One region of the Pseudoalteromonas sp. DY56-GL22 genome, then DNA from elsewhere that is predicted to be linked to it. Evidence: riboswitches for the same ligand, from Rfam matches in the RefSeq annotation. Region 1 holds a riboswitch; the other holds the start of a gene.
What was found. Region 1 has a riboswitch for lysine ahead of dapA (4-hydroxy-tetrahydrodipicolinate synthase). Riboswitches for the same ligand answer to the same signal wherever they lie in the genome.
Positions count from the first base shown of each region.

Region 2: it holds a riboswitch for lysine, as region 1 does, so the genes downstream of both, lysC (lysine-sensitive aspartokinase 3) here and dapA (4-hydroxy-tetrahydrodipicolinate synthase) in region 1, are expected to answer to the same signal.

Region 1 covers NZ_JANHZR010000006.1:94,514-109,942, reverse strand. Annotated here, with positions in the region: gene NO991_RS14230 (succinylglutamate desuccinylase/aspartoacylase family protein) at 1-1,102, opposite strand, end outside; gene NO991_RS14225 (PLP-dependent decarboxylase) at 1,108-2,313, opposite strand; gene NO991_RS14220 (2,3,4,5-tetrahydropyridine-2,6-dicarboxylate N-succinyltransferase) at 2,313-3,053, opposite strand; gene dapA (4-hydroxy-tetrahydrodipicolinate synthase) at 3,068-3,952, opposite strand; lysine riboswitch at 4,090-4,286, opposite strand; gene NO991_RS14210 (DNA-3-methyladenine glycosylase I) at 4,470-5,165, shown strand; gene NO991_RS14205 (YdiU family protein) at 5,174-6,586, shown strand; gene NO991_RS14200 (OmpA family protein) at 6,916-7,977, shown strand; gene NO991_RS14195 (OmpA family protein) at 8,427-9,497, shown strand; gene acnB (bifunctional aconitate hydratase 2/2-methylisocitrate dehydratase) at 9,794-12,391, shown strand; gene NO991_RS14185 (2OG-Fe dioxygenase family protein) at 12,587-13,219, shown strand; gene NO991_RS14180 (cysteine desulfurase-like protein) at 13,229-14,467, shown strand; gene NO991_RS14175 (2OG-Fe(II) oxygenase) at 14,567-15,271, opposite strand; gene NO991_RS14170 (thioesterase family protein) at 15,308-15,429, shown strand, end outside.
Region 2 covers NZ_JANHZR010000002.1:190,892-206,320, forward strand. Annotated here, with positions in the region: gene NO991_RS04850 (TonB-dependent siderophore receptor) at 1-578, opposite strand, end outside; gene NO991_RS04855 (hypothetical protein) at 780-1,082, opposite strand; gene NO991_RS04860 (DUF4136 domain-containing protein) at 1,221-1,769, opposite strand; gene NO991_RS04865 (ATPase) at 1,892-4,678, opposite strand; gene NO991_RS04870 (hypothetical protein) at 4,678-5,223, opposite strand; gene NO991_RS04875 (hypothetical protein) at 5,226-6,500, opposite strand; gene nhaD (sodium:proton antiporter NhaD) at 6,649-7,899, shown strand; lysine riboswitch at 7,988-8,160, shown strand; gene lysC (lysine-sensitive aspartokinase 3) at 8,242-9,621, shown strand; gene NO991_RS04890 (4'-phosphopantetheinyl transferase superfamily protein) at 9,598-10,335, opposite strand; gene NO991_RS04895 (sodium-dependent transporter) at 10,484-11,809, shown strand; gene NO991_RS04900 (SMI1/KNR4 family protein) at 11,877-12,476, shown strand; gene NO991_RS04905 (hypothetical protein) at 12,536-12,997, shown strand; gene NO991_RS04910 (2-hydroxyacid dehydrogenase) at 13,036-14,019, opposite strand; gene NO991_RS04915 (glutathione peroxidase) at 13,985-14,500, opposite strand; gene NO991_RS04920 (NAD(P)-dependent oxidoreductase) at 14,615-15,429, shown strand, end outside.

The DNA.
Region 1 (15,429 bases):
TGGTAAAAAACTTATAAAGTTCGGTACCTTGATTCACGCTTGCTGAAGCAAAATGCAAAATAGCAATGGCGTCTTTATCAAAACTTAATGTTTGTAGCGGCTGCTCAGAAAGGTAGCGCTCCATTCTTAAAATATGGGCGATAGGCTCACCAGCTTTAATATGGCCGCCCAGTGGGGCAAGGTATTCAACCATGCCACCCATAGGGGCATAGTAAGCTACATAATCTTCAAGCATGCAGGCATAGCGTGTCATCGCTTTTGGATGATACGCAGCATCAACTAATACCTCTTTTTGATTGAGGTAACTTAAAATGCTATTTGCATCTTCAAGTGCCGCACTTAAATCGATTTTTTCTTGGCTACCTAGCTCAACGGTGAATGCTTCTACTTGAACAGCAAATTCACGGCCTTGTTTGCCAAGCTCTTCAGACAGTGACCACCATGGACAGAAACTCGCTTCATCCATCGCGCCATCAAAATCACTTGGGATCAATAACACATGTTCGATGTTGAAGTAGCTCGCGCTGTCTTTGGCGTATTCAGGGCAATATAAGTGCTGACTTGAGATAGGCCCAGTGTGAAGGTCTAAAACAATATCTGCCTGATGGGCAAGCTTTTGCAAGTTAAGGGCAATACGCTTACCCGTTGTTAGGCTGTAATCAGGGCCCGTTAATTGACTATCGATGTCAGCAACGAGTGCCTGTTTAAACGCCGCTTTAAGGGTCGCATCATCACAGTCTTTATGCTGTTCAGCAACCTGTGACGGTAATGCTTTATTAAAGCGGTACATGCGGTTCCAGTTGGTGCCCGTAATTGGATCGAAGCGACCTAAAGTAAACTCACCTGATTTTTGATTGCAACCAATAGGGTTGGCATAAGGCACTAGGGTAATATCGCCACGCAGCTTGAGTGATTTTAGCTGCTCAAGCAATTGATAAATTACTGCATTACCTTGTACTTCAGCGCCGTGCATATTGGCTTGTATATACACGTTTGGGCCTGTGCCATCCCCTTTTAAGCGATACACTGGGATTGTCAGAGGTAGGCCGTTGGCAATCTCGCCAACCACAATATTCTCTTGGCTGATTAATTCTTTACTCATGGCGATTACCTTAAATAATAGCTGGCATCTTCAGCGCTACGAATGCACTCAATATTGCCTTGTTCAAGGATGTATTCAGCGGCTAATTCGTGGCATAAAAAGTACGGCATACTTTCGGTAAAGCCATACGCGCCACATTGGCTGAATACCAACCAGTCTTGCTCATTTAAATCGCTCGCTAATTGGTGCTCACCTAAGCAATCAAGGGCGGTGCAAAGCGGGCCGTATAAAGTCATTGCCGCAGGCTCAGCCGTCGATTCGCGAAGTAAGGCCGCAGGGAAATCTTGGCTTGTCACAGCTGGGCGAAGTAAATGGTTAATACCGCCTGATAAAATCACCTGCTGTTGATTGTAATTTACTTTACGCTCAACCACTGGCGTTGCGTAATGGCCGCATTCGCCCACCGCATAGCGGCCAAGTTCCATCCAAAGCTCTTTGACACCGGCATCTGCTTTAATGCTAGCCAAAGTCTCAATAAGTGCAGACCAATCGAGTCGGTTAGCATCTTGAGTATAAGGAATGCCTAAGCCACCCCCTAAGTCGAGAATATTAAGGTTAATGTTTAATGAGCGTGCTAGCTGTTGCAGTGGCGCAATCATCGCGCGCCATAGCTCGGCGAGCTTGTCAGTGCTCAGCATATTGCCCCATTGGAAAATATGCAGACCATCAAAGCTAAGAGCAGGGTAATCACTTGCAGTGAGTGCTTGCCACTCATCGCAGCCCAAACCAAAAGGAGTAAGACTATCGCCGCCAAGTGGATTCTTTTCGCTGTCTGGCCAACGAAGTTGAACACGCAATAGAACTTGCAGCTGACAATTTGCTTTTGTTGCTTGTTCGTTTAACCAGCGCACTTGGTTAATGCTCTCGGCGACAAAAGTACGTACGCCGCGAGCAATAAAATGTGAAATTTGTTTAGGGCTCTTTGCAGGCCCAGTGTTGAGCACGCGCTCGCTATCGATGCCTTGGGCAAGTACTTGCTCAAGTTCACCTTTACTTGCAACATCAAAGTTAAATCCTGCGCTGTCTAAACATTGAATAATGCGAGACAACGGGTTGGCCTTAACGGCATACCAAAGTTTCACATCGGTTTGCGCAGTCAGTTGATTTAAATGTGCAGTTAATTTATCTAAATCATAGATAAAAAATGGCGTATCAAGATGCGCTGAAACTTGCTCAACCGCTTGCTTGATATGCGTGCTCAAAAAGCTCATTAACGTAAAACCTCTTCTAACAGTAATGATGCATCGCTTTGTTCATCACGGTATTTCACGATCAATGCACACGACATGCTAAGACCTTGTTCACGAGCCCATGCATTTGAAGCTGGGCGAGAGCCTGGGATCACAATCGCGTTTTCTGGGATGGCTTCACCTTTGTCTAGCTGGCGCTCATTAACGCAATCGTAAACAGGAATGGTTGCCGATAAACGTACACCCGGCGCAAGTACAGCACCTTTTTTCACAACCACACCTTCAACAATAACGCAGCCTGCACCGATGAATGCGTCATCTTCAATAACCACAGGGCTGGCACCAATTGGCTCAAGCACACCACCTAATTGTACTGCTGCACTTAGATGAACATTTTTACCCACTTGTGCGCATGAACCGACTAATGCGTGGCTGTCGACCATCGTGCCTTCGTCGATGAACGCGCCAATATTTACATATGCTGGTGGCATGATAATGGTGCCTTTAGCAACGTGTGCGCCACGACGAACACTGCTACCACCTGGTACCATACGCACGCCAGCATCGGCTGCAAAGCCTTGTGGAGCTAAGTTGTGCTTATCAACAAAACCACCCGGGAACTCAGTGTTTGTGCCATTTTTAAAGGCTTCTAAAATGCCTTGTTTAACTTCAACATTGGCGTGCCAGTTGCCGTTCTCGTCTTGTGTTGCCGCGCGAACTGCGCCTGTTTCTAAGTTGTTTAATAATTCTAACCAGCTCATGATAAAACCTGTTTTTAGTTCCAAGATAAAATTGTGTTGTTTGCGTGGGTGATGCTGTCTGTTTGCTCAAGCTCTAAATGCGTAAGCGGCGGACGTAAATGCGGGGTATTTATTTTACCTTGCAGGTGCATCAGTACTTTTACGGGGATTGGATTTGCCACAGCGAATAAACTTTGAATCGCTTGCGACCAATCGGTGAATAGATTTGGGTATTGACCACTTAAACTGCGTTTAACAAACTCATGGGTTTGACTCGGCCAAGCATTCGCGGCAACCGAAACTAAACCTTTTGCTCCAGCTTGAGCAAAATACGGCATAAGAGCATCATCGCCACTAAATATGGCCAGTGTTGGCGATGCCGTTCTAAAGCCTTCAAATTTGCTAATGTCGCCACTGGCTTCTTTTAAAGCCCAAAGATTTTTGTGGTCAGCAAGGTTTTTGATCACCTGCGGTGAAATCTCAACTGCACTGCGTCCAGGTACGTTATACAGCATACAAGGGTGGTTACTTGCGTTTAGTAGGCTTTCAAACCAATGCGTTTGGCCAACAACCCCAGGTTTTGCATACAGAGGTGAACCCAATAGATAGCCATGAATAGGTAGTTGGTTGCAGTATTCAACCCAAGCAACTTGTTGTTTGAGGTTCATGCCGCCCACAGCAACCATGAGTGGTACACTCGGTGCTAATTGGCAAACATGCTCAACGATGGCTTGTTGCTCTTTGAGTGAAAGCGCCAGTCCTTCACCGGTACTGCCAAGCAATAAAATGCCGTTATTTGCATCTTGTTGCTCTGCGACCAGTTGTTCAAGGGCCGTGTAATCGACCTCGCCAGATTCAGAAAATGGCGTGACAAGCGCTGTCCATAATGGATAGTCGTTTAAATCAAAATTGTTGATCATCTCTCACGAACTTATAAGGTATTCGAAGAGTTTATGCGGGAACATTTGAATGGAGCCGCATGTCGTCGTTCGAACAAGGTATAATTCGAAGAGCGAATGGGCTTAAAATAATAAAGACGCGACGGCCTTATTATACTAAGACCAGAAGCTCTCCACCAAACTAATCAATAGCACTTTGCTATTGTTGGTGACAGTCGCTGGGATTCAGCCCAGTCGCCCGAAATAAGCACCTCACAAACGGTGTTACTTCTCGGCGTTAATTCCCCTCACGTATGATCAACAGAGTCTGTGCTCTTCCCATACGCTACCTGAATAACGCACCTCTTCCAGCCCTTTATGCTCGCTTTAAAGGTTAAAGCCAACATACTTAAATAGGGTATTTGCAGCGATTAAAGCATTTTAGCCGTCTAGGTGTCAAGGCGAGGAATTTGTTTTTTAGTGACCGAATTTGCAACATGGTTACGTATAACCGTGTTTTTACGTACACTTAGCGCTAACCAAATCAATTGGAAAAATGATGGAAAAATTTAACGATATTTATCAACGAGCCGTATCTCGAAAGGGCAGTGAAGAAATGCTGCAAGCACTGTTATCAAACCCGCTCGACGATGCTGATATTGCTAAAATGCATGACGATTTATGGTTAGAAGAGTTCACGCGTAAAGTCTTTCAAAGCGGTTTTTATTGGTCTGTTATCAATAATAAATGGGCTGGTTTTCGTGATGTGTTTTGGGATTTCAGTGTAGAAAAATTGTTGATGATGCCGCCAGATATGCTCGAGCAAAAAGCCAGTGATGAGCGAATTGTTCGTAATTTTAAAAAAGTACAAACGATCCCAGAAAATGCGTACATGATCCACGAAGTTGCTGAGAAGCATGGCAGCTTTAGCCAATTTATTGCAGATTGGCCTACTGACAATATTATTGGTTTGTGGGCTTATCTTAAAAAGCATGGTGCGCGTTTAGGGGGAAATACTGGCCCATACGCTTTACGAGCGCTTGGTAAAGATACTTTTTTACTTTCTCGGGATGTAGAAGCCTATTTGCGTGCCCATGAGTTGATAGATGGCGGCTTACAAACTAAAAAGTCACTGCAAGCAGCGCAAGATTTTTTCAACGAATTACAACAGCAAAGCGGTTACAGCCTGCAGGCACTAAGCCAACTAGTGGCCTATGGTGTAGGCGATAATCGTGTGGGTGTCGCAACACGTTAAGGACAGTTATGAAACTGCAAACTCGATACACAGATATTAGTGAACTACTTGCTATCAAGGATATGCCGAGCGCCGTTGCCGAGCCGCAATTACTGCTATTTAATGACAAGCTAGCTGATAATTTCGCAATTAAACACGACAGCGAATTTTTAGCTAAATTGCTATCTGGTTCAACGATAGATAACGACGTTGCGCCGGTTGCTCTTGGTTACTCAGGTCATCAATTTGGTCATTTTTCACCGAGTCTTGGTGATGGTAGAGCGCATTTACTTGGTGCTATTGCAGATAAAGATGGCACATTGTGGGACTTGCAGCTAAAAGGCGCTGGAGCAACAGTGTTCTCGCGCGGTGGTGATGGTCGCTGTGCCATTGGTCCAGCTGTTCGAGAGTACATTATGAGTGAGGCACTTCATGCGCTTGGCATCGCAACTACGCGCTGTTTAGCTGTGGTTACAACTGGCGAAACGGTATATCGTCAGCCACCACGCCCGGGGGCAGTTGTTACTCGCCTAGCTAAAAGTCACATCCGTGTTGGTTCATTTCAATACTTAGCTACACAAGGTGATATAGAAGGGCTAGAGAAGCTCGTTGATTACGCAATTAATTGTCATTTTCCAGACATTAGCAGTACGGGTGAGCAGCGTTATATTGAGTTTTTAACTGCTGTACTCGATAAGCAAATAGAGCTGGTTATCAGTTGGATGCGAATTGGCTTTATACACGGTGTGATGAACACAGATAATACCTTGATTAGTGGTGAAACCATTGACTATGGCCCTTGTGCGATGATGAATCAGTTTGACCTAGACACGGTATTTAGTTCGATTGACCATCAAGGGCGTTATGCATTTGGAAATCAACCGAATATTGCTAATTGGAATATTGCACGCTTGGCTGAAAGCTTAATTCCGTTATTTGCTGATCAAGAGAGTGCCGTCGAACAACTCTCACCGGTTGTAAATGGCTTTGCAGCTAAATTTAATGATGCATTTAATACTATGTGGCAGCAGAAATTAGGATTAGCAGGTCAGCACGAAGGCGATCATGCTTTAGTTTCAGAGTTGCTAGGTTTAATGAAGCAACATCAGCTCGATTATACTAATACTTTCAATGCTCTGACTGAATCTTTACTTGCGGATTTTGCAATTCCAACTAGTTTAAAAGAGTGGCATAAAAAGTGGAACGTGAGGACTTCGTCTAAAAGTTATGAAACTATGCGCGCTGTTAATCCTGCAGTCATTCCACGTAATCATACTATTGAAATGATCCTAGCGGAATACGAAGCATCGGGAGAAAGTTCATTAAAAGACGCCTTTTTAGAAGCATTTAACGATCCATATGTTTACGATGAGCGTCAATTTGAATGGCTTCAGGCCCCAAAAGATTATGATAAAAATTATCAAACTTTTTGTGGGACCTAGTCATTTAAATTAACTAGGAAAATTCCTATTTATTGAATTTAACTGTATGCTGATTGAGCGCTCTAATAGGCGGTGGTATTATAGATTTTAGGCTAATCTATTGCTTTAAAAGATGATCTCATACGGTATTCGAAGCTGGTTTGGTCATACATTTAATCGCTTATCTACGAAATTAGGCTAGGCTATTATTAGTACCTTAATAGTTATGGATTAATTAATAAGTTGAATGTCAATGCAAAGTAACTAATCGTTTTTTGTGTTGTTAAAGTTTTGATTACTCAAAAAATACGAGCTCTTACGAGCTTTATTATGAAAATGGGAAGGAAACAATGAAACTGAAATCACTGACTATAGCTTTGGCACTTGCTGCAACTAGTGCTTCAACATTTGCTGCTGAGAAACAAGGTTTTTATATCGGCGCATTTGGCGATTACTATGATAATTCATGGGAAAATGTTCGCGATTACGCACCAGGCGGCCTTGATGTTGATGATTCAACAGGCTGGGGTTTAGAGCTGGGTTATCGCTTTAGCGATTACTGGAGTGCTCGCTTAGAATATGCTGATATGGATTTTGACTGGACCGCTGAACTAAACGATGGCACATCGATGAGCGGTTCTGAAAGTGGTAAGCGTTACGGTATTGATGGTTTATATCACTTCGGTGGTGGCCCATTTTACGGTATTTTTGGTTTGAAAAACCTTGATGCTGTTGATGAGGATTTAATGTTTGCAAACGTTGGTGCTGGCTACCAACACTACTTCACAGATAACTTTGCTTTCAATGCCGAAACTTCTTTGTACCAAGGCCTTGATCGTGGTTACACCGATGTGGGTGCTAAGTTAGGTTTAAGCTATATCTTTGGTAATCAAAGCAGCTCTGCGGCTCCTGTTGAGCCAGCTCCTGTAGTAAGTGGACCTACAGATAGCGATAACGATGGTGTAATGGACGCTGATGACCAATGCGCAAATACACCAATGACTGATGCGGTAGATAGCAAGGGCTGTACTCTTTATGAAGAAAAAGAGGCAACAATCACTTTACTAGTTACTTTCCCGCATGATGTTGCAGAAGTACCAAATAAATACTTCAGCGATATTGCTGATGTTGCAGCATTTATGAAAGAAAACGAAGGCACATCAGTTGTTCTTGAAGGTCATGCATCAGCAGTTGGTGATGCGGATTACAACATGAAGCTTTCTGAAAAACGTGCTAAAGATGTAGCTGAAGAGTTAGTTAAAGACGGTATCTCATCAGATAGAATCTCTACGGTTGGTTATGGTGAAGAACGCCTGAAGAACAAAGCATATACGCTTGAAGCGCATGCAGAAAATCGTCGTGTTGAAGCACAAATTAGTACGGTTGAACGTGTAAAGGTTATGCGTAAGTAATAGATTACTATTAGCTTATTGTAATTTATTAATAATCTTGAGATTAAAGCTGAACTATTTTTATGGTTCAGCTTTTTTTATACCTTAAAAACGCATTTACTTTTTTAATAAACGCGATACTCTTAAAGGTATACGGCATGGTATAAAAATAAGGTACACTTATATTGATTTGAATCATCGCAGCAAATGGGTGATTATTGTACTATGTTCTTATTGTTATCTCGTGTAATTATCACTAGGTAAATTAGAGTTTTTTTGAGCACTGTTAATTTGGTATGGCATTCTATGGCATTTCGACGGTGCTAAACGTCACTTTTTTAGGTGGTGTTTTGAAATTAACAAATTTATTGTAGTTTTAGTTTATTAAGTTTGGATTAATTACTCATCATCTATCTTGACAGAGTTTAGGCTACACAGCCTTTAGTTACTTAAATGGAAGGGAAGGAAACATGAAACTAAAATCACTAACTATAGCTTTAGCTCTTGCTGCAACAAGTGCTTCTAGCTTCGCTGCTGAAAAGCAAGGTTTTTATATTGGTGCGTTTGGCGATTACTATGATAATTCATGGGAAAATGTTCGTGACTACGCACCAGGCGGTCTTGATGTTGATGATTCAACAGGCTGGGGTCTAGAGTTAGGTTACCGCTTCAGTGATTACTGGAGTGCGCGTCTAGAATACGCTGATATGGATTTTGACTGGAAAGCTGAATTAAACGACGGTACGTCGATGAGTGGTTCAGAAAGTGGTAAGCGTTACGGTATTGATGGTCTTTACCACTTTGGTGGTGGTCCTTTCTACGGTATTTTTGGTTTAAAAAATCTTGATGCGGTTGATGAAGATTTAATGTTTGCTAATGTGGGTGCAGGTTATCAACACTACTTTACAGAGCATTTCGCATTTAATGCAGAAACGTCTTTATACCAAGGTCTAGACCGTGGTTATACAGATGTGGGTGCTAAATTAGGTCTTAGCTACATCTTCGGTGCTCAAAGCGCGCCAGCTGAGCCTGTAGAGCCTGCTCCTACGGTTGTTCCTGTTGCTGTAGAACCAGTAGATAGCGATGGCGATAATATCCCTGATGCAGACGATCAATGTGCAAATACACCAATGACTGACGCTGTTGATGGCACTGGTTGTACGCTATATGAAGATCGTGAAGTAACTAAGAGCTTACTAATCACGTTCCCTAACAACACATCTAAAGTATCTCAACAATACCTAGATGATATTGATGCTGCAGCAGCATTCTTAAAAGAGCACCCAGGTACTGACGTAGTGCTTGAAGGTCATTCTTCATCAGTAGGTAAAGCTGACTACAATAAGTGGTTATCTAAGAAACGTGCTGATGCGGTTGCTAAGAAACTAATCGAAGATGGCATTGATCCAATGCGTCTAACTACTGTTGGTATGGGTGAAGAGCGTCTTAAAAACCCAGCAAACACACCAGAAGCTCACGCCGAAAACCGTCGTGTTGAAGCGAAAGTAACTGTTATTGAACGTGTTAAAGTAGAGCGTTAATCTAACTCTTTACGCAAATTTTAAAAACCCAGCCTAGTGCTGGGTTTTTTCTTTTCTAAGTACTAGGAATTGGTTAGATAGGAATGATTCTTAATAAATATTCATTTGAATAGCGTTTTTTTCTAGTACTATTCATGGTATTTATAGTGACTATTAAACTCCTTACTTACCGCATGGATTTTCATCTATACTTAAAAGCTTTATAATTAACTGTCAGAATACTATAAGTACTGGGTCTTAATTGGTATTTAGCTTAATACTACCGAGTACTTTCACGTCACCAAGAGGGCAATATTGTGCTACAAGAATATCGTAAACACGTAGAAGAACGTGCCGCGTTAGGTATCGTACCAGCGCCATTAGATGCTCAGCAAACGGCTGATCTTATTGAATTAATCAAAAATCCACCGGCAGGTGAAGAAGAGTTTATCGTTGATCTTCTAGTTAACCGTGTACCACCAGGTGTTGATGATGCTGCTTACATCAAAGCAGGTTTCTTGGCTGCAGTTGCAAAAGGTGAAGCGAGCTCTCCACTTGTATCAAAAGAAAAAGCAGCTGAGCTACTTGGTACTATGCTAGGTGGTTACAACATCGCGCCTATGATTGACCTTTTAGATGACGAAGCGTTAGCGCCAATCGTTGTTAAAGGTTTATCAAACACATTATTAATGTTTGATGCTTTTTATGATGTAGAAGAAAAAGCGAAAGCGGGTAACGAATTTGCTAAGCAAGTAATCGAATCTTGGGCAAATGCTGAGTGGTTTGTGAACAAGCCTGCAGTTGCTGAAAAAATCTCAGTTACCGTATTCAAAGTAACTGGCGAAACAAATACTGATGATCTTTCACCTGCTCCAGATGCATGGTCTCGCCCTGATATTCCACTACACGCTTTAGCAATGCTGAAGAACGAACGTGATGGTATCAATCCTGAAAAGCCAGGTGAAGTTGGTCCAATCTCACAACTAGAAGAGCTTAAAACGAAAGGTTTACCTCTTGCATACGTTGGTGATGTAGTTGGTACGGGTTCATCTCGTAAATCTGCAACTAACTCTGTACTTTGGTTCATGGGTGATGATATTCCTCACGTACCGAACAAACGCGTTGGTGGTGTATGTTTAGGCGGTAAAATCGCTCCTATCTTCTTCAACACAATGGAAGACTCTGGTGCATTACCAATCGAACTACCTGTTGATGAGCTAAACATGGGTGACCAAATCGATATCTTCCCATACGAAGGTGTTGTTAAGCGTCACGGTACTGATGAAGTAATCTCGACTTTCTCTCTTAAATCAGACGTAATTCTTGATGAAGTGCGTGCTGGTGGTCGTATTCCACTGATCATTGGTCGTGGTTTAACTGATAAAGCGCGTGCATCACTAGGTATGGAAGCAGAAGATATCTTCCGTAAGCCAGCGCTTGTAACTGACTCTGGTAAAGGCTTCACATTAGCTCAGAAGATGGTTGGTAAAGCATGTAACATGCCTGGCGTACGTCCTGGTCAATACTGTGAGCCGAAAATGACAACTGTTGGTTCGCAAGATACAACAGGTCCTATGACACGTGACGAACTTAAAGACCTTGCGTGTTTAGGTTTCTCTGCAGACTTAACAATGCAGTCTTTCTGTCATACATCAGCTTATCCTAAGCCAATCGACGTAAACACTCACCACACACTTCCTGATTTCATCATGAACCGTGGCGGTGTATCACTACGTCCTGGTGACGGTGTAATCCACTCATGGTTAAACCGTATGTTATTACCAGATACAGTAGGTACTGGTGGTGACTCACATACTCGTTTCCCTCTAGGTATTTCATTCCCAGCGGGTTCAGGTGCGGTAGCATTCGCAGCAGCAACAGGTGTAATGCCTCTTGATATGCCTGAGTCAATCTTAGTACGTTTCAAAGGTGAAATGCAGCCAGGTATCACACTACGTGACCTAGTTCATGCTATCCCTTACTACGGTATCAAAGAAGGTCTTCTTACAGTTGAGAAGAAAGGTAAGATCAACGAATTCTCTGGTCGCGTACTAGAAATCGAAGGTGTTGAGCACCTAACAGTTGAGCAAGCTTTCGAACTTTCTGATGCATCAGCTGAGCGTTCAGCGGCAGGTTGTACTGTTAAACTTTCTAAAGAGTCTATCGCTGAATACCTTGAGTCAAACATCGTAATGCTTAAGTGGATGATCTCTGAAGGTTACGGCGATGTTCGTACTATTGAGCGTCGTATCACAGCAATGCAAGAGTGGTTAGCTAACCCAGAACTTATGGAAGCTGATGCAGATGCAGAGTACAAGCACGTACTTGAAATCGATCTTGCAGACATCAAAGAGCCAATCCTTTGTGCTCCAAATGACCCAGATGATGCGCGTCTTCTTTCAGACGTAACAGGCGAGAAAATCGACGAAGTATTCATCGGTTCTTGTATGACTAACATCGGTCACTTCCGTGCTGCAGGTAAACTACTAGATGGTTTCAGTGGCCGTATCCCAACTCAACTTTGGGTTGCACCACCAACGAAGATGGATAAAGACCAGCTTACTGACGAAGGTTACTACGGTATCTTTGGTCGCGTAGGTGCACGTATCGAAACGCCAGGGTGTTCACTATGTATGGGTAACCAAGCACGTGTTGCTGATAAAGCAACAGTTGTTTCTACCTCTACGCGTAACTTCCCTAACCGTCTTGGTACTGGCGCTAACGTATTCTTAGCATCAGCTGAGCTTGCAGCAGTAGCGGCAATCTTAGGTAAACTACCTACACCTGCTGAGTACCAAGAGTATGCAGATAAGATCAATGCAACTGCAGCTGATACTTATCGTTACCTGAACTTCCACCGTATGCCTCAATACACTAAAAAGGCAGACAAAGTAATCGTTCAGCAAGCTGTTTAATTTTAGCTAAATTAAATGACAAGAAAGCCCGCTTTTAGCGGGCTTTTTATTTTAGATAAAATTTCTAAAATATTTATAAATACGATCTTAAAGCTACATAAATCATCATCAGCGTTTACATAATAACGCAAAAATTTCCTACCAATTGCATTAAAATCCTCGCCAATATTCTCAACGTATTAAGGCGAGATCGAAATGACTACATTAAACAACCAGAACCTTTTACAGCTTCGTTTTGTAAGCCAAGCACATATTGACGCAGTTAAGCCTTCTTTTGCTAACCTACCTGCTAACCCATACGCAGATGGTGAATTTCGTAAGCGTCGTTATTCAGTAATTAAAGTTGTTGATGGTGAATTAAAACTACAACCAACAAAAGCATTCGTGCAAGATGACTCAATCAATACATTCCAAGGTAATGTTGAGCGTACTTATGAAAATCTAGAAGATAGCTTATTAGCGACTGATGGCATGAAGCAAATCGTTAATCAGTTCCGTGATATGACGGGTATCAGCGATGATCGCGATATTGAAATTCACCAATTCAGAATGCTTGCGATCGACAGCGACACTCCAGCTGCACCTGAAGGTGTTCATCAAGATGGTTTTGATCACGTATGCGTATGTGGCGTATCACACGAAAACCTAGAGGGTGGTGAGCTACTTGTTTATGAACACCAACAAGCTGAACCATGTTTCAAAATGGAAATCAAAGACGGCATGTTCGCACTGATTAATGACCGTGAAGTATGGCACAACGCTACACCAATGAATAAATTAGACGCAAGCAAAGAAGGTTACCTTGATTGCTTCGTACTAACTGCGTAAGGGTAAACTATGAACTTAACGCAATTACGTCGCCAGTTCCCTGCACTTATGCAACAAGTTGCAGGTCAGTCACCTATTTTCCTTGATGGCCCAGGTGGCTCGCAAGTACCACAGTCAGTTCTAAGCGCTATGAGTGCATATTTGGGTTACTTCAACTCAAACTTAGGCGGCGCATTTTTCTCAAGTGATAAAACGGTAGAGTTAATGGCAAATGCTCGCCAAGCTGCAGCCGATTTATTAAATGCGCCATCTAAAGAGCAAATCGTGTTTGGTGCAAACATGACAAGCTTAACGTTTAGCTTTAGCCGTGCCATCTCGCGTGATTGGACTGCTGATGATGAAATTATCGTCACCAATGCCGATCACTTCTCAAACGTATCATCTTGGCATCAAGCCGCTGAAGATAAAGGCGCGACAGTAAAAACTACCCTTATCAACGAAGCTGATTGCAGCCTAGATATGGCACATTTTGAAAGCCTTTTATCTAGTAAAACAAAGCTTGTTGCTGTGACATATGCGTCGAACACGACAGGCTCAATTAATGACATTAAACGCATCGTTGAGCTTGCACATGCTATTGGTGCGCTAGTTTATGTTGATGCCGTACATTATGCACCTCATGAGCTTGTAGACGTACAAGCACTTGATTGTGACTTCTTAGCCTGCTCTGCATATAAGTTCTTTGGTCCTCACCTTGGTATTGTCTATGGCAAACGTGAGCACCTTGAAGGTTTCACACCATATAAAGTTGAACCTGCAAAAGATGTTGCGCCAGGTCGCTGGGAAACGGGTACACAAAGCTTTGAAGCGCTAGCTGGCTTAATTGCTGCTGTTGATTACATTGCTGCAATTAGTGAGCTTGATGATACTCATTCACGCCGAGATAAATTAGCTGCTGCATTTGCTATGACTAAACAGCACGAAATGACATTAAGTAAGCATTTCTTAACGCGTTTAGCTGATTACCCGCGCATCAAGTTGTTCGGTATTGATGATCTAGAGCGCGTAGCTTCACGCACACCGACTTTTGCTTTAACGTTTGAAGGCATCGAGCCACGTGTTGTGTCTGAATTTTTAGGTAAGCAACATATTTGTGTGTGGGATGGTAACTTCTACGCTCAAGGCTTATGTAAGCAGCTAGGTGTATTAGAATCAGGCGGTGTAGTACGCATTGGTTGTATGCATTACAACACAATTGAAGAGCTTGATAAGGTTTTTGATTTATTTGATCAATTACTGGCAGATTAAAGCTGAGTTGTTGGTTTTAAGCAGCCCGAGTGGGCTGCTTTTTGTTAGCATAAAAAGCGTGATATCAAACGTTGCATTCTTTCTACTAACAGCTTGCCGCTAAGATTGTGGTTGGCCATATATTTGTTCCGCGCGGTTGAATAAGACCCACGAGGTTAAAATATACTTATCATTTGAAATTGGCTTATTACCACGGTGTGTGTGGGTAAAATAGCCCGGTGCTACGACCATAGAACCCTGTTTAGGCGATATTTTTCGTTGTTGATAGTAAAACTCAGTTTCACCACCTTCTTCTACATCATTTAAATAAAACATAAATAACAGCACACGATGCAGAGCTTCGTTGTGGCCTGCTTGCGGATATACCTCGCTATGCCAATAAGGGTAACCACCTTTATTGATATCGTATTTTTGTGCTTGAATTGGACCCATACGAAAAATCTGCTGCACGAGTAATGGCAATTGTGGTTTGCCGACTTCTTCAAAGTTATCTTGTGTTAGGTCAACAGGTTTGCCTGTTTGCGGATGGTAAACCTTTAAACCAAAGGCGCCAATCATCATAAAAATATGCTCTTCAAGGTATTTGAAGACGTAACCCGCAGTCGTTTGTTGAATATGCTTAAGTTGCTCAGCGTATTCAGAGTGATTATTAAGGTATAAATCGCGGCTGTCTTTTTTCGCTAAATCTACTCCGCCTGAGGTAGTGCCTTGTTTTAAATGAGGGCTTTGTTCAAATACCGTGATAAAGTTGTCGCAAAATTCTTTGCTGAGGGCGTTTTCGTATACGCGAATAAAGTCCGTCATGAGCTACCTTTAGTTTATATTTTTTATAGGGTTACTATGTTTACTGAAACTATCACACCACGCTTTAGCGAAACAGATGTGCTAGGGCACATCAACAATACCGTACTCCCTGTATGGTTTGAAGCCGCCCGAGCGCCTATTTTCAGGTTTTTTACGCC
Region 2 (15,429 bases), on a different contig from region 1:
TTATCAATTGAGCCATCACTTTTTGAGTGCGAGTATTCCCCTTCAATGCCTAATCGCCAATCTGGTTTACTATCCAGCTTTTGGCTATGGGCAGCATGAATGCTTTGTAAATTAAAGCCATTCGTACCTGTGCCAAGTGAAACGCTGCCAGTGCTTGTGATAGGGCGCCAGCCAAATGAAACTGTGCCAACCGAACTATTCATACCATAAAGGGCATTATCAGCCCCTGTAAGCACTGAAGGGCCTGTTAGCATTTGTGGCGCAATTGGAATTTCAGCAAAGTAGTGACCAGATTGAGGGTCGAATAACGTACTGCTACCGACACGAAAACCAGTATTTTCGAAAATACCACCACGAATAGTGACATCAGCTTGTGCTTCAGCCATGTTACGTGATTGCAAATCGACACGTGGGTCATATTCTAAGTTTGATACCGGCGCATCAAAGGTACCAACAGGCTCTTTATTTGCGGTTGCTGAAACTTCAACGGTGATTTGTTCAATATTGTTGGTGTCTTCTGCTAGCACTGAGCAAGTGACGAATAAAGCGGGAAGTGTAAGCTGTACTGCGCGTACCATCTAAAACTCTCTATTATTTTGATTAACTCGTTGCAGTGGCCGTTAAGAGCGCACTAGAAATTGCAGGTATTGTATCTGAATCACTGAGTTATACCACTCCAACCAGATTTCAGCAGGTAACAAAAAACCGCGCTAAGGCGCGGTTGTGCAATAAGAGCTGTGTCTATTTATTATTTAAAAAAGATGTGTGTTTCAGTTTGATTATTTATTTTTAACCGCATCATATTTACCAAAGAAAGTAATGATGAGAGCAACAAAAATACCTATAAATCCAATGACCGAAAAAGCTAGGCTATATTCAGCTTTAATATTAAAAATATTAAGCAAGCTAGTTATTAACAATAGAGAAATACCGGAAATTTTTAAAATCGTCTGTGTTTTATTTAAGCAAAACCATGCTTGACAAGAGGGGCATTGATTTTCAATGAAGAGGCTGTTTGTATTAACCTTTTTTATATCTTTAGTCGCAATTATGGTTTTACAGTTTGGGCAAGTTAATTTCATTTTATTCCTTTTTGGATCTTTTCTCTAAGACCCCTAATTCCATTTAGAGTTATTTAAGTTAAAGCATCATAGCAAACTTTGATCTTCACAAACAAAAAAGCTCACAATTTGTGAGCTTTTCAAAATTATGTAAAAGGCTTATTGCTGAGGTTTTGGTGGGAAGTTACTTAGAATGTTAGCAACAGTCTCTTTGATAACTTCAGTGCGCTTTTCAGGTGATTGGTTCTTTTGCAAACGACCTTCTTTCGCACCACGCCAAACTAATTGGTTAGAAGCACGGTCTACCACGTCTAAAATTAACGTACCCACTTCGTATTCGCGAGCAGTTGTTTGCGTGTTATAACCCATACCCCAGTAATTCCAGCGTGCACCGTAACCTACATTGAAGGTATCTACATCAATTTTAGTATCAACAGAGGCATGGTAGTTAATCAGCACATCTGCTTGTGCTAAATCAACTAGCTTCATACCGCTTTTTTCAAGTTCAGCATTAACGGCTTCACGAACCCGTTTTTCCATTAAAGGACTAATTTGGTAGTTCGATACATTTTTAGTCAAGCTGGCATTCGGTACCCAAGAGAAGGTTTTATAATTACTAAAATCGGCTGATTTGTCGTAATCCCAATCAGGCGTTTTAGCACAGGCTGCTAAAAATAGTACAGCCGTCGCGATTAATAAGTTCTTCATATTGTTTGCTCCTTGGCAAAATTTCCACTACTTGATTGATAACATAACACAAAAAATACTCAACTGAATGATTATTTAAAAACTATGGCACATTTACAAAAAAGTACTGTAATAGTTTGTAATTAAGCACTGTGTTCCACTTCTATCCAGTCTTTTTCATCGACCCAGTTTTGTGCGCCATCTTTAACAGTGCGAATAGGGACGATGTAATCACAGCTAACTTGTGGTTTAACTGAGGCAAAAATCGGCACAAAGCCAAAGCTAAGCGCGGTTTCGATAATTGCTTTTTGGTTTTGTGGGTCGATATCGGCTGCTTCATCGATATAAATCGGAATACGATACAAGTTTTGTTCTTGGTCGCTTAATAAGTAACGAATAAACAGCATACCGCAAAGTAACTTAATGGTAATACGCGTACCGTTAGAACCAGCTGAATCGATTTTTTCGAAGTGCTCAGTTTCACCAGCACGGTTTACTACTTCAAAACGAATATCGAATAAGTCGGTCAGTGTTAAACCAGCTTTTTCAGAGGCAAGCTTAATCAAATGATCTTTCGCTTCGTTTACTGCAGATTCGCTATAAGGCTCTTGGCTTAATAGGTCGAGGGTATCGCCTTGCTCAAACTGACTTGAGGTACTAATAATAGTATCAATGCTATCAACCAACATCTTGCGCGGAATAACATTAATTTTAAATGCTTGAAGGTTAGAGATACGGTGCTGACTAATGCCTTTATTAAAGCTGTTCATTTCGCGGCGTAGGCGGTCTAAGTCTTCGCGCAAGCCTTTAATGGTTGCGGCTACTTCAGTTAACGCAACTCTGCCTTGACGTTCAACCGCATCGCGCTCGTTATCAATGTTATGAAACGCGCTAATAAGCTTTTCGTATTTAGTAAACTCATCGTTTTCGTTATCAAATTTAGTAATACCTGCATTGTAAATATGCAGGTAGGTGTTACGTACGTTGATATCAAAGTTACGTAACTCTTGGCAGTCTTTATTGAAGTGGTGAATGAGGTCACTTAAGTTATCAAAATCAATACTGATTTCAATCATGTACGGAGTGACTTTTCCTGAGTAAACATCAAGGGTGTGATCGATACGTTCAGATTTAACTTGGCGTAAACGGTCAGCTTGGCGCGCGAGCAAATCTTTTTTCGACTTGATAATTGAGCGACGATCGCTGATTGAGCCACTATTCTTTTGAATATCTTGCAGGTAGTCGTCAACTTGTTCGCGTTCTGCATTTAACTGCTCTTTTAGCAGGGTTTGTGCATCGACAGATTGCTGCATCACTTCAAATTGTTCAAAACGTTTTAATGCTTCTTCTGAGGCCATTAACTCATCATACAAGGCATCTTTTTCTTTTTGCTTTTCGGCGACATTTGCGGCGACTTCGCGCTGTTGTTTAAACTCTTTCAGTGAGTTTTCAAGAGCAGCAAGTTGCGCAGTTAATTGCTCTTTATTTTCGCCAGTTTGCATTTGCACTGGGCTTAGCTTTTTAAGTTTAATCGTCGCACCAGGCAGAGTCAGTACACCGCCTTTCACGTTAGCCGATAACTGCTCTAAGAACTCCCCAAAGGCATCTTCGTCTGTGATCTCAACATCACCATTGCTGGTGGTGGCAAACGATAAGATATCTGGGTTCAGAATACGCGAAATCTCTTCAACTTCTTTCAAAGATAAATCTTCACGCATACGGGTGAATAAATTGAACTCAAGGTTCTTTAACTGCAGTTTTAAGCTCTTGATTTGCTTTTGTGTTTCGCTAATACGGTAATCAAGGGTGTGCAAGCTTTGCCCTTGAGCACTGCTTAATGAATGCGATAGCGATTCATAATCTTGTTTAAGCTGAGTAAGGCTGACTTTTAAAGTGGATTTATTAACCAACTCAAACTCAGATTTAAGCGCACGATAGTCTAAAAACCATTGTTCTATTTGAGTTTGTTTACGCTCAATATCGCGCGATTGCTGAATATACAGCTGCTGCTTTTGTTCGAACTCGTGCTTTTCGTGTTCGATATCCTCAAGGGCAATATTTAGCTCAGTGAGTTGCTCTTGTTGATAGGTTTCAAAGTCAATCAGTGCTTGGTCAATTTTTGGCGCATAAGCAGCAAGCTTACCTTTTAAAACCGTTTGGTTTTCAAGCATAGATTCAAGAGCTGCAATTGGCTCTTGCATTGACTCAAGGGCTTTTAATTCACGTTTAGCGCGATTCACTTTATCAAATGAACGTCGCCATACTTCATAAAAATCAACCCGTGAGTTTGACATATGGCGCTCAAATACACGTAACATAAAGCGTTTCACATCGCTGGCACCTAACTTATGCAAGTTAAGGATACGGCGGAAAATTTCTTTGTAAATCGCTGAGTCTTGCACGTTATTGAGGGGGATCATCTTTAAGTTGATATCGCCATCAAATGGGGTTGCGCCGCCAGTGAGTAGGGCGTTTAGCTCTTGCGCTTTTAATTCAATTGGATTGAAACCTTGCTCTTTTAAGTGATTAAAAAGCTTGGTGAATTTTACAATAGTTTTGCCTTGCGTGTAGTGTTCAAGGTTCAACTTACCTTGGTAGCAAAAAAACTGATGCGCGTAACCAGCAATTTTACCAAGGCCAGCAACACCAATCACCACAGGGCCATTAGGTAGGTCAGCTTCAAGCAAAATATAGGATTGGTCTGACGAAAAGTAGAATTTTCGGGTTTCGTCTAAATCATGGCCATCCCATTCTGTTAAACGCAAATCATTAATCAGTGGAAATTGCAGGGCATTAATTACCGAGCTTTTACCGGTATTATTCGGTGCACAAATAGAGCTACTTTTATCCAACGGGATCACGCATTTTGCATAGCCAGCGGTATTTAAAAGCGCAAGTTTGCTGAGTCCGTAAAGGCTTTGGCTTTGCATTATTCGTCATCTCCTAGGTAGGTTTCTTCGTTTACTTCCATTAATGCATCGATATAACGATAAATAGGTGCTTGCAGCATAAAGCCGTTTTCTACTTCGCGAGCAAGACCTAAACGCACCATACGTAGGTAAACGTCTTTGCGTAAATCTGAGCCTGAGAAGATTTCTAATTGATCAAACAAATGCTTGTTGATTTGCACTAAGGTTTGCATTAGTTCAAGGTCGTTTACTTCGTCAAACAAGGCACGCATTGGATCTTTACCGGTATTGGCATAGTGCTCAATCAAGATGTAGATAGTCAGTGCGATGGCACGCGAAATTTTACCCATATTTGGGGTGCTTTCGTCGCTACCAAAATAGTAAAAGCCACGGCTATCGTGTTGCAGGTCATGGCCAAGGGCGTTAAATAATGCGCGGTAAGCATCAATGTGTTGATCAAGCTCTTGCCACATCAGCGTGTCTTGTTCGCTAATGTGGTAGCCTGATGTGAGCTTTTTATTAATAGCTTGCAGATGCGTTAAATCATCTAAATTAATATCTGTCATGGTTATTGCTCTGTTGCTTTTTTATCGTCAGCAATCGATGAGTTAAATGGATAAAGAGAGAAGTGTTGCTGGGCAATTTTTATTTTTACTTTCTCTTGGCTTTGGCTGATTTCAAGGTCGCCATCGCTAATCAATTTTTGATATAAGAACAGCATTTCGTCAGCCTCTAGATCTGGGTAGCTTTCATCTAAGAAACTAAGCAGCGGCTGAGCTTTTTTGCTGGCTTTTTTAAAGCGTTTTCTAAATTGTGTTTTAACGTCGTTGTAATCAGGAATATGCGGGCTTTGATAGGCGGGCACATCATCATGTTCAGGAAGCTGATATTCATCGTGCTCAAAGTCAACTAAGCCTGCCATATAAGCCACGATATGACGTTGCTGACCAAGTGAAAAACGTTGTGCGTCTGAAACAAAGTTAGGCTGTACTGCACTTAACATGTTATCGACGCCATTTTTACGCACTAAACCAAGCACTTTAGCCGCTTGGCGAGTAATTAAGTTGTTGCGGCGTAACTCTTCACGCAGTGGCATCAACATATCGGCGCTTTTACGTAAACTTTCACGGCCAACTAAATGCATTTCTAGAATACGAGTACGTAATTGTTCAAGCATGCGCTTGTCTTGATATGATTTACCAAGGCGGTCAATTTGCTCTATTTGCGAGCTAATTTGCGCTTCGATGGTATTAAAGCAAGCGTGGAAGTCACCTCGAATATCAACCATTTCCAGCATAGGCTCGATGTATTCATCGAACGCTTCAATTACAGCCTGATAGCGTTTTTGCAGTGATTGCACCGCGTTGTCTGCTTTTGCTTGCTCAACAATATTTAAAATTGCGTTTTCATTGTGGGCAAACAATTTCATTATTTTGCGTACCCGATCATCCATAATGCGGCTAAAGCGGCGAAGCTCGTCGTAATCTTCAATTTCACCCGCTTTAGCAAGGCGATTGCCAAGGCGAGCTAAGTCATCAACGAGCACGCTAATCTCTTGAGCAAGACCTAAGTGCTCTTCTTGTAGCAAGAAAGTCGCAAAATCGGCGATCGCGCGGTTTATTTCTAACTGTGATGATTTTGCCAGTGGAATGATAATATCTTGATTCAATAAACGATTTGTTTCTTTATAAATGCGTTCGTTTGACCATGAGGGCTGCTTTTGTTTTATCGCATTTTGTACGTCTTTCAAGCTGAAATCAGCCATCTTAAAACGTTTAAATAGCAGTTCTAACACCCCCCAATGTTCAGTAAGGGTATTTAATAACTTTTTAGCTGGGATCATAAGGCTCCAGTAAATTCAGACTTTGGTGTTGGCGATTAGTAGTAAATTATGTAATTGAGAATAGTTTTATGCTTTCTATGCTGCTAGAATCCGCGCCGAAACACTCGACTTACAATTTTTACATTATTATAAAGGTTGTTCAAACACCATGGTAACCCCACTTATCCTAACCCTGATAGCGGTGGCATTTTTGCTTATCGTTATAGAGGATATTATCCATGTAAACAAGGCCAAAACGACGCTTTTTTTTGGCACTTTATGCTGGATTATCTTATTTATCTCTCCAATTCATGGGCAAAGCCCAGAAACCATACAACATCAACTGGATCACAACATATTAGAAATCGCGACTTTGTGGCTGTTTTTAATGGCTGCGATGACCTTTGTAGCGTATTTAAACTCTAAAGGTTTTATCCAGAATATTGTTCATAAAATTATGCCAAATCAAATCAGTGAACGAAAGCTGATGTTTCTGATTGGTGGTTTTGCGTTTTTATTTTCATCTATTTCAGACAACATAACGGCAACTTTAATCTCGCTTGCGGTGGTGATGTCACTTAAGTTAGATCCTAAAAAATTAATAAAATATGCGACCTTAATTGTATTTAGTGTTAACTCGGGTGGGGTGTCGTTGATCACAGGTGATGTGACAACCTTGATGATTTTCTTAGACGAAAAAGTCACCATTGCTAATCTACTATTATTAATTGCCCCTGCACTGACAAGTGTTGCACTGCTCGCGGCAATGTTGTCGGTGGGTATGTCGGGTAATGTTGTGTTTGAAAAACAAGCTGCCCGTCGTATCGAAAAAACAGATATTACCATTGCGGTTATCTTCTTCTCGACGATTATTGCCACGTTAACTTTGAGTGTGCTTTATAGTGTGCCGCCGCTGTTAACCTTTTTATTTGGTTTATCACTTATGTTTTTGGTTGCGCAATTTTTAATGCGCAAAAAAGACGTAAACAAAAAAATCATCGATTATATTCGTGAAATTGAATACGACACCTTATTGTTCTTCGTCGGGGTATTATTACTCGTTGGTGCATTAAAAGAAGTCGGTATGCTTGCTAAATTTACTCATCTTTATGAATTGATGGCACCAGAATACGCCAACTATTTAATGGGGCTATTATCAGCGGCGGTAGATAACGTACCTCTAACTGCAGCACTTTTAAAAGCTGATATTGTGATGAGCCCTCAGCAATGGTTGTCGTTTACTTACGCAACTGGGGTAGGTGGCTCAATGCTTATAATCGGCTCTGCGGCAGGTATTATTGCCATGAGTAAGGTAAAAGCACTAACCTTTATGAGCTATCTTAAAATGTCGGTTTATTTATTAATTGCTTATACCGTTGGTTATTACGGTTCGCACTTAGCGGGCAGTTTAATTTCATAAAACAACTTGACAGCTAGACGTCTAAACGTTAACTTTCAAAGCCTGCTTTTAACAGCAGGCTTTGTTATTTTAACCAGGTGTTAACTTAACATTCAGAAGAGGTGCGATACTTAGGTAATTAATGTGAGGTGACGAACGCCGATGACCATTAATGAGGGAAGTACTCGCCGAGAAAATTAACCGGACGTCACGGTTATTTTTCGGTTTATGGGGCTGAATCCTCAAAACTGTCACCAAACTAGGTGGAGAGCTTCTGGCATGGACTACTCTTTATTTTCAAAGCACCCCCTTGCCGAGTTCTTCTTGAATTACTGTGGATAGTTTTCCACAAAAGGAGACGACATGAATACCCAATTAGCCGCCAACACAAAATCAGATTACGTTGTTGCAAAATTTGGTGGCACCAGTGTAGCTAACTTTGATGCTATGAGCCGCTGCGCTGAAATCATTTGTGCTGATAATCAAGTACGTATAGTTGCTGTGAGTGCCAGTGCAGGCGTGACAAACCATTTAGTTGCATTGTGTAAAGCTGATTTGAGTGCGGCTGAGCGTGACGAGCACATTACTGGCGTTGTCGCCATTCAAGAAGCTATCTTGGCAGAACTATCGCTTGATGCTGATTTAGCACATGGCTTTAATGAAACGCTTAAGGCTTTCCAAAATCTAGCGTCAGAAGGCGCAAAGTCAGTAGCTGAGCAAGATGAACTACTGAGCTTTGGTGAGCGTTTATCATCGTATTTGTTTACTCAAGTGTTACGTGGCCAAGGTCTTGATGCGGTGCGTTTTGATGTTCGTAAAGTGCTAAAAACAGATAGCCAATTTGCTAAAGCTACCCCAAATGTTGCAGCAACCGCAGCGGCTGCTAAAGAGCATTTAGTGCCTCTACTTGATGACCATGTTGTGGTAACCCAAGGTTTTATTGGTAGCAATGAGCACAATCAAACGACCACTTTAGGCCGTGGTGGTTCAGATTACAGTGCTGCATTACTCGCTGAAGCAATTAACGCAAAAAGCGTGCATATTTGGACCGATGTTGTGGGTATTTTCAGTACTGATCCGCGTTTATGCGCTAAAGCAAGCCCAATTGCACGCTTAAGCTTTGATGAAGCGGCAGAAATGGCAACGTTTGGTGCGAAAGTACTGCACCCTGCAACCATTTTACCTGCAAGCCGTAGCCATATTAGTGTGTTTGTTGGTTCAAGCCGTGAACCACAGTTAGGTGGTACATGGATTGAAAAAGAAAAATCTCAGCAACCAGGTATTCGTGCCGTAACACAGCGTAAAAATCAAATTCTGTTAACGGTTAAAAGCCCAGAAATGCTCCTTGCGAGTGGTTTCTTAGCGCGTGTATTCACCATTTTAAGTGAGTTTAATATTTCGGTTGATTTGGTTACTACCTCAGAGATCAGTGTTGCAATCACTTTAGATAACGCACCAAATGCATCACGCCCTGAGCTTGATCAAGCTTGTTTAGATAAGCTTTCTGAGTTTTGTCATGTGTCGGTTGAGAATAACTTAACGCTGGTGGCTTTAATTGGTTCTGAAATTCAATTACGTCAGCAAGAAATGAACTTAATGCAGGTATTGAGTGATTTTAATATTCGTTTAATTTGCCACGGTGCAAGTAAACATAATCTGTGCTTCTTAGTTGAGCAAAGTGAGTCAGATGAAGTCGTGCAGGCTATTCACAGCCGACTATTAGAAAGCCAAGTCGCGGCGTAAGTCGTTAAAATTAATAAAAGAGCACTGCCAGTCAGTGCTTTTTTGTGCCACAACACTTATATCAAACCCTTCAATAGAGTTACTGCTCGCGCTGAAATTATGTTTGCTCAATTCTTCGAATACATTAGGAGCAAGTAGTTTCGCAATCGGCTGAGCACTTGCTTTGGCAAGCGCTTCTTTTAATGTCCAAATTCTAAAAAAGCACTGTGCCTGTTCATCGGGAGCGTCAAAACGGCTAATTAAGTCAACTTCATCTTGATGATAAAAATGCTTTGCGAGTTTGATAAAAGGGCGAGGTTTACTGCTTTGTTCAATATCAAAACCAAATAGCTGCTGTTTTGGGTTAAGAGCAGCGCCAATTAAACCATTCGAATGTGATAAACAAGCCCACACAGGCTCTCTTCGTTTTGTATGTAATTTGAGCTTGCTGTCTTTGTCATCAAACTGGCTTGATATTTCACTGAGCGCTAAATCGTCATGAGGGTAAGCATGTTGATACAAATACTTTAACGTTAGGCGAGTCGCTAAGTACTCTTGCTTGGTACTAGGCACTTTGCGTTTTTCAAGTACGCTTAATTCAAACTCACTGAGTAATTTATCAAGGGGTAAACTTGCAACATCAATACATGTTGCATCCATCAGCATGATTTTTTTGGCCGTTGTTTGGCGTTGTTGCTCGATGATAAGAGTGTTCGAAAAGTAGTGACTGCTCATGGTTTAACGCTTACACGAAAGCTCGTATTTAGTTTTGTTTATTTTTACAGCAAATGCACTTTTATAGGCATGAACAAACGCAAATAGTTTACGCAGTTGACTGTAATTATGGTTTAATGAGGAAAAATAATAACAGATTTGTAGATGTATGGCACAAGTTCGTGACGGCTTTCAAAGTCGATTAGGTTTCGTTTTAGCAGCTTCTGGCGCGGCGGTAGGTTTAGGTAATATTTGGGGCTTTCCAACACAAGCGGCAAACCATGGCGGCGGTGCATTTTTACTCGTTTACTTCATTGTTATCTTCTTATTAGCGCTTCCGGCTCTTTATACTGAGCTGTATTTAGGCCACCAAGCGCAAGCGAATCCAGTAAAAGCATTATCTAATGCATGGCAAGACACAGCGCCTAAAGTGGGCGCTGCAGCAGGCTATATTGGCCTCTTTGGTGCGGTTGTGATGCTGAGCTTTTATTCGATAGTTGCAGGGTGGATGCTCGCTTATGCGCTTGAGCCAGTCGCAAGCTTCTTTGGTTTTACTGAGCTAAGTAACTTTTTACACAGTGACTCCATGGCGCGCAATTTTGTGTTTACGCCACTGATGCTTATTCTTACTGCGAGTATTATTTTAAAAGGCGTTAAATCAGGTATCGAAACTTGGTCACGTCGCTTAATGCCATTATTGCTAGTGTTATTAGTGGCGTTAATTGCTTATATCGCGACCCTAGATGGTGCGATGGATGGCTTTGCAGCCTACTTAGTGCCAGATTTTAGTCAAATTCTTGATGCAAACTTAATTATTGCGGCAATGGGGCAAGCATTCTTTTCATTGTCGTTAGGTGTTGGTTGTATGATGGTTTATGGCTCATATTTAAAACCAGATGCCAACCTGCCTAAACTAACTGGAACCGTGGCACTGCTTGATACTGGTGTAGCCTTTTTAGCGGGTTTATTGATTATTCCGGCTATTTTTGTTGCTCAACATAACGGTGTAGAGGTATTTAGCGGTGGTAAATTGGTTGGTGAAGGGCAGTTAATTTTTGCGATTTTACCTGAACTGTTTAGCACAATGGGCCAAGTGGGTTTACTCGTTGGCTTATTATTTTTTGTATTAATGTCGATTGCCTCAGTGACGTCAACTATTTCATCGACCGAAATTCCAGTGGCATTTTTAGTTGAGAATCACAGTATTGAGCGCAAAAAAGCGACCTTATTTGTAACCCTAATCGTGTTTATTGCCTCATCACTGATTATCTTAAACTTTGACTGGTTATTTGGTTTAGTCATTATGGTGCTTACACAGTACCAATTACCTTTAATGGGGCTGTTCTATTTCATTACCGTTGGTTGGTTATGGCAGCGTGGTAATAAATTGCATCAAGTATCGAGCGGCCCTCATTATTGGTTTGCCCAGTACATTCGCTTTATCTGCCCGTTATTAATGACGGCGGTATTCGTGAACGTGGCGTTGTTGAAATAAAAAACTAATACTCACATTTACTCAATCAGACCATCTTAAGTAAAGTCATTTAAAATAAGGATATATTATGAACGAATGGATTGTTTTAAGAGAAAAAATAGAATCAAAGTTTCCAGCTCTGATAGATGTTATTAATAATGAGTCGAATGTTGAGTCATTAAATAAAATTGCAGATTTGGTTGGAAATACTTTACCTCAATCTTTTGTATCAATATATGCAAATTGTAATGGTCAATTCCGCACTAAGGCTGGTTTCGTTTTTGGCCTTTCATTATTAAGTACAGAAAAAATTATTCATGAGTTAAATGTTTGGCGAGAGATTATTGACCAAGGATTAGAAGGGTTAAATGAGAGTTGTTCATCCCTAACACCTAGCGCTATAAAAATTGAATATGCGAATACTAAATGGTTACCTCTACTTGGAGATGGAGGAGGTAATTTTATAGGGGTGGACTTTGATCCAGGCCCGACAGGAACGAAAGGTCAAATTATCAATTTTGGCCGAGACGAAGATGATAAGTGTGTTTTTGCAAAGTCACTTGATGATTTCTTAGTGCTCCTCACTGAATTACTAAATAGCCCTTCGCTTGTTGAAGAGGAAGATGGCAGTTATTCATACAACCATACACACTTCATAGATGCACTCAAAGAGTTATCTCAAAAGTAATGAAACATAATTTTATTAAAATGTCATAAAATCAATAAGTTAATAAAGGATGGTTAGCTTTGCAAGTGTTTAGAAGAAAAAGGAAGAAGGTTAGCTTTAAATTGCTCAACAGCTTTTTATACAGATTGTTATTTGGTGGTATGTTTGCTTATTATTTAACTGAATTTGCAGAAAAACCATTTTTTATGCAGCTCGGCTTTATAGTTGTATGTTGCATCATTTCTATCATTGTAGATTATTGGATGATAGAGCCAAAAAATTCAGTTGAGGTGTCAATAGACGGTGAAAAGTTACTATTATTAGGTGTTAAAATAGATATTTCCGAAGTAACTGAAATTCTTTACTCACAAACTAAAAGGTTCGAACATACAGTGAGGTTTAGTTATAAAAACCTAACTTACCAAGATTTCGAGCTAGCATCTTCCGATCTAATTGAAGATTTACGATTTTACGACTTTTTGGTTGATCACCAATTACCAGTAAAAATGCTCGATAACAATGAAAGGTTAAACGAGCATTGATGAGCTTAACGCCTGATGAGAAGTATCAAGGCCATTTCTTAAATAACTTCGTTAGTTAATGCTAAGCCTTGGCTTATTTCATTGGCACTTTGTAATGTGGTGCAGGCTATTTCGCTCAGTGCTTCCTGGGTGAAGAAGCCTTGGTGGCCTGTCACTAACACATTTGGAAAACTAATAAGGCGTGAAAAAATATCGTCTTGCATGATTTCTTCACGGTGATCCTTGAAGAATAACTCTGACTCTTGTTCGTACACATCTAGGCCTAGGTGTCCAAGCTTTTTAGACTTAAGCGCTTGAATACATGCTTGGCTATCAAGAAGTGCACCACGAGAGGTGTTAATCAGCATAACACCGTCTTTCATTTTCTCAAATGCGCTAGCATCAATTAAATGATGGGTGTGCTCGTTGAGCGGGCAGTGCAATGAGATGACATCACTTTGGGTGAGCAATGTGTCTAAATCGCACAGGGTATAAGGGCCTTCACCAGCCATTGGGTCGCAAACGAGTACCTTAGCACCAAAGCCATTTAAGATATTAACCAGCGCTAAACCGATTTTGCCACAGCCGATAATCCCAATCGTTTTTTTAAACAGATTAAAACCAAGTAAACCGTTTAAATCAAAGTTACCTTCACGCACGCGGTTAAAGGCTTTATGGGTTTTTCGGTTGAGCGTTAGCATAAGGGCAATACAATGCTCTGCTACTGCTTCTGGGCTATATGCAGGCACGCGGCAAACCTTGATGTTATATTCTTTGGCAGCATCAAGGTCAACATTATTAAAGCCAGCACAACGTAATAAGATAGCCTTTATACCGGCAGCCGCCATATCTGCAATGACGTGTTTGTCGACCGTATCGTTTACAAACACGCATACAGCATCAAAACCTTGGCAGAGGGGCGTGGTATTGCTGTTCAAGGATTGTTCAAAATAACTGAGCGAAACAGACTCAGTGTATTCAGTTAGATTCCTTTCAAAAAACGGTTGCTCATACTTTTGCGCACTGAATAAGGCCAGTTTCATCATTTAAATTACTCTCTATCACCATTTTGAGGGTTTCGGGCTTGGTGCGCGGGGCATATCGCGCAACGAGTTGACCCTCTGAGTTTATAAGGAATTTGGTGAAATTCCATTTAATTGCGCGGTTTTGCGCAATTCCTCGAGTATGGCACTTTAAATAATTAAATAACGGGTGGGCGTCTGGGCCGTTGACTAACACCTTGTTAAAAATGGGAAAGCTGACATCAAAGTGTTGCTGATAAAAGGCTTTAAGTTCATTGCCATCTAGAGGTTCATTGTGGCCAAATTGATTACAGGCAAAACCGAGTACGGTAAATCCTTGCTGTTTATATTCTTGATAGAGTTTTTCAAGGCTTGCCATTTGCACTGAAAAATTACATTTGCTGGCAATATTGACAATAAGTGCTGTTTTTCCTTGTAGCGATTCAAGGCTGAAGTTTTCACCAGATGCAAGCTGGGCATTGAAACGATATATACTATCCATGTTTTACCTGTGTGTTTTTTAACGGTTTAAATGAACTTTTTTTCATTCGCTTTTTAGTTATTCGGTTGAGATAATGAAATTGTTACTAATTTATCACTCAAATAGGTCAGTTTTATGTCAATGAAAGTCGCCTTCATCGGATTAGGTGTAATGGGTTATCCAATGGCGGGTCACCTTGCCAACGCAGGTCACAACGTGACAGTTTACAACCGCACAACGGCTAAAGCGCAAAAGTGGGTTTCTGAGTATCAAGGTGAATACGCTGAAACACCAAGTGAAGCAGCAAAAGGGGCTGATATCGTTTTCATGTGCGTAGGTAATGATGATGATTTACGTTCAGTTGTTTATGGCGAACAGGGTGTGCTGGCAAGCATGCATGAGGGCAGCTATTTAGTTGACCACACTACAACGTCAGCTGAAGTGGCACGTGAAGTGGCTGCTCAAGCGAAACTACAAGGCATCGCATTTTTAGATGCGCCGGTTTCTGGCGGTCAAGCTGGGGCAGAAAATGGTGTATTAACCGTGATGGTTGGTGGCGACGAAGCTGATTTTAATGTTGTTCAACCTGTTATGGCTGCTTTTAGCCGTTTTAGCCAATTATTAGGTGAAGTAGGCTCTGGTCAACTGTGTAAAATGGTAAATCAAATTTGTATTGCGGGTGTGGTACAAGGCTTGGCTGAGGGGTTACACTTTGCAAAACAAGCTGGCCTTGATGGTGAAAAAGTAATTGAAACCATCTCTAAAGGCGCTGCAGGTTCATGGCAGATGGAAAACCGCTACAAAACAATGTGGGCTGGCGAATACGAATTTGGTTTTGCTGTTGATTGGATGCGTAAAGATTTAGGCATCGCTTTGGATGAGGCAAAGGCCAACGGCGCAACTTTGCCGATGACGGCAACAGTTGATCAATATTACGCCGATGTACAAGC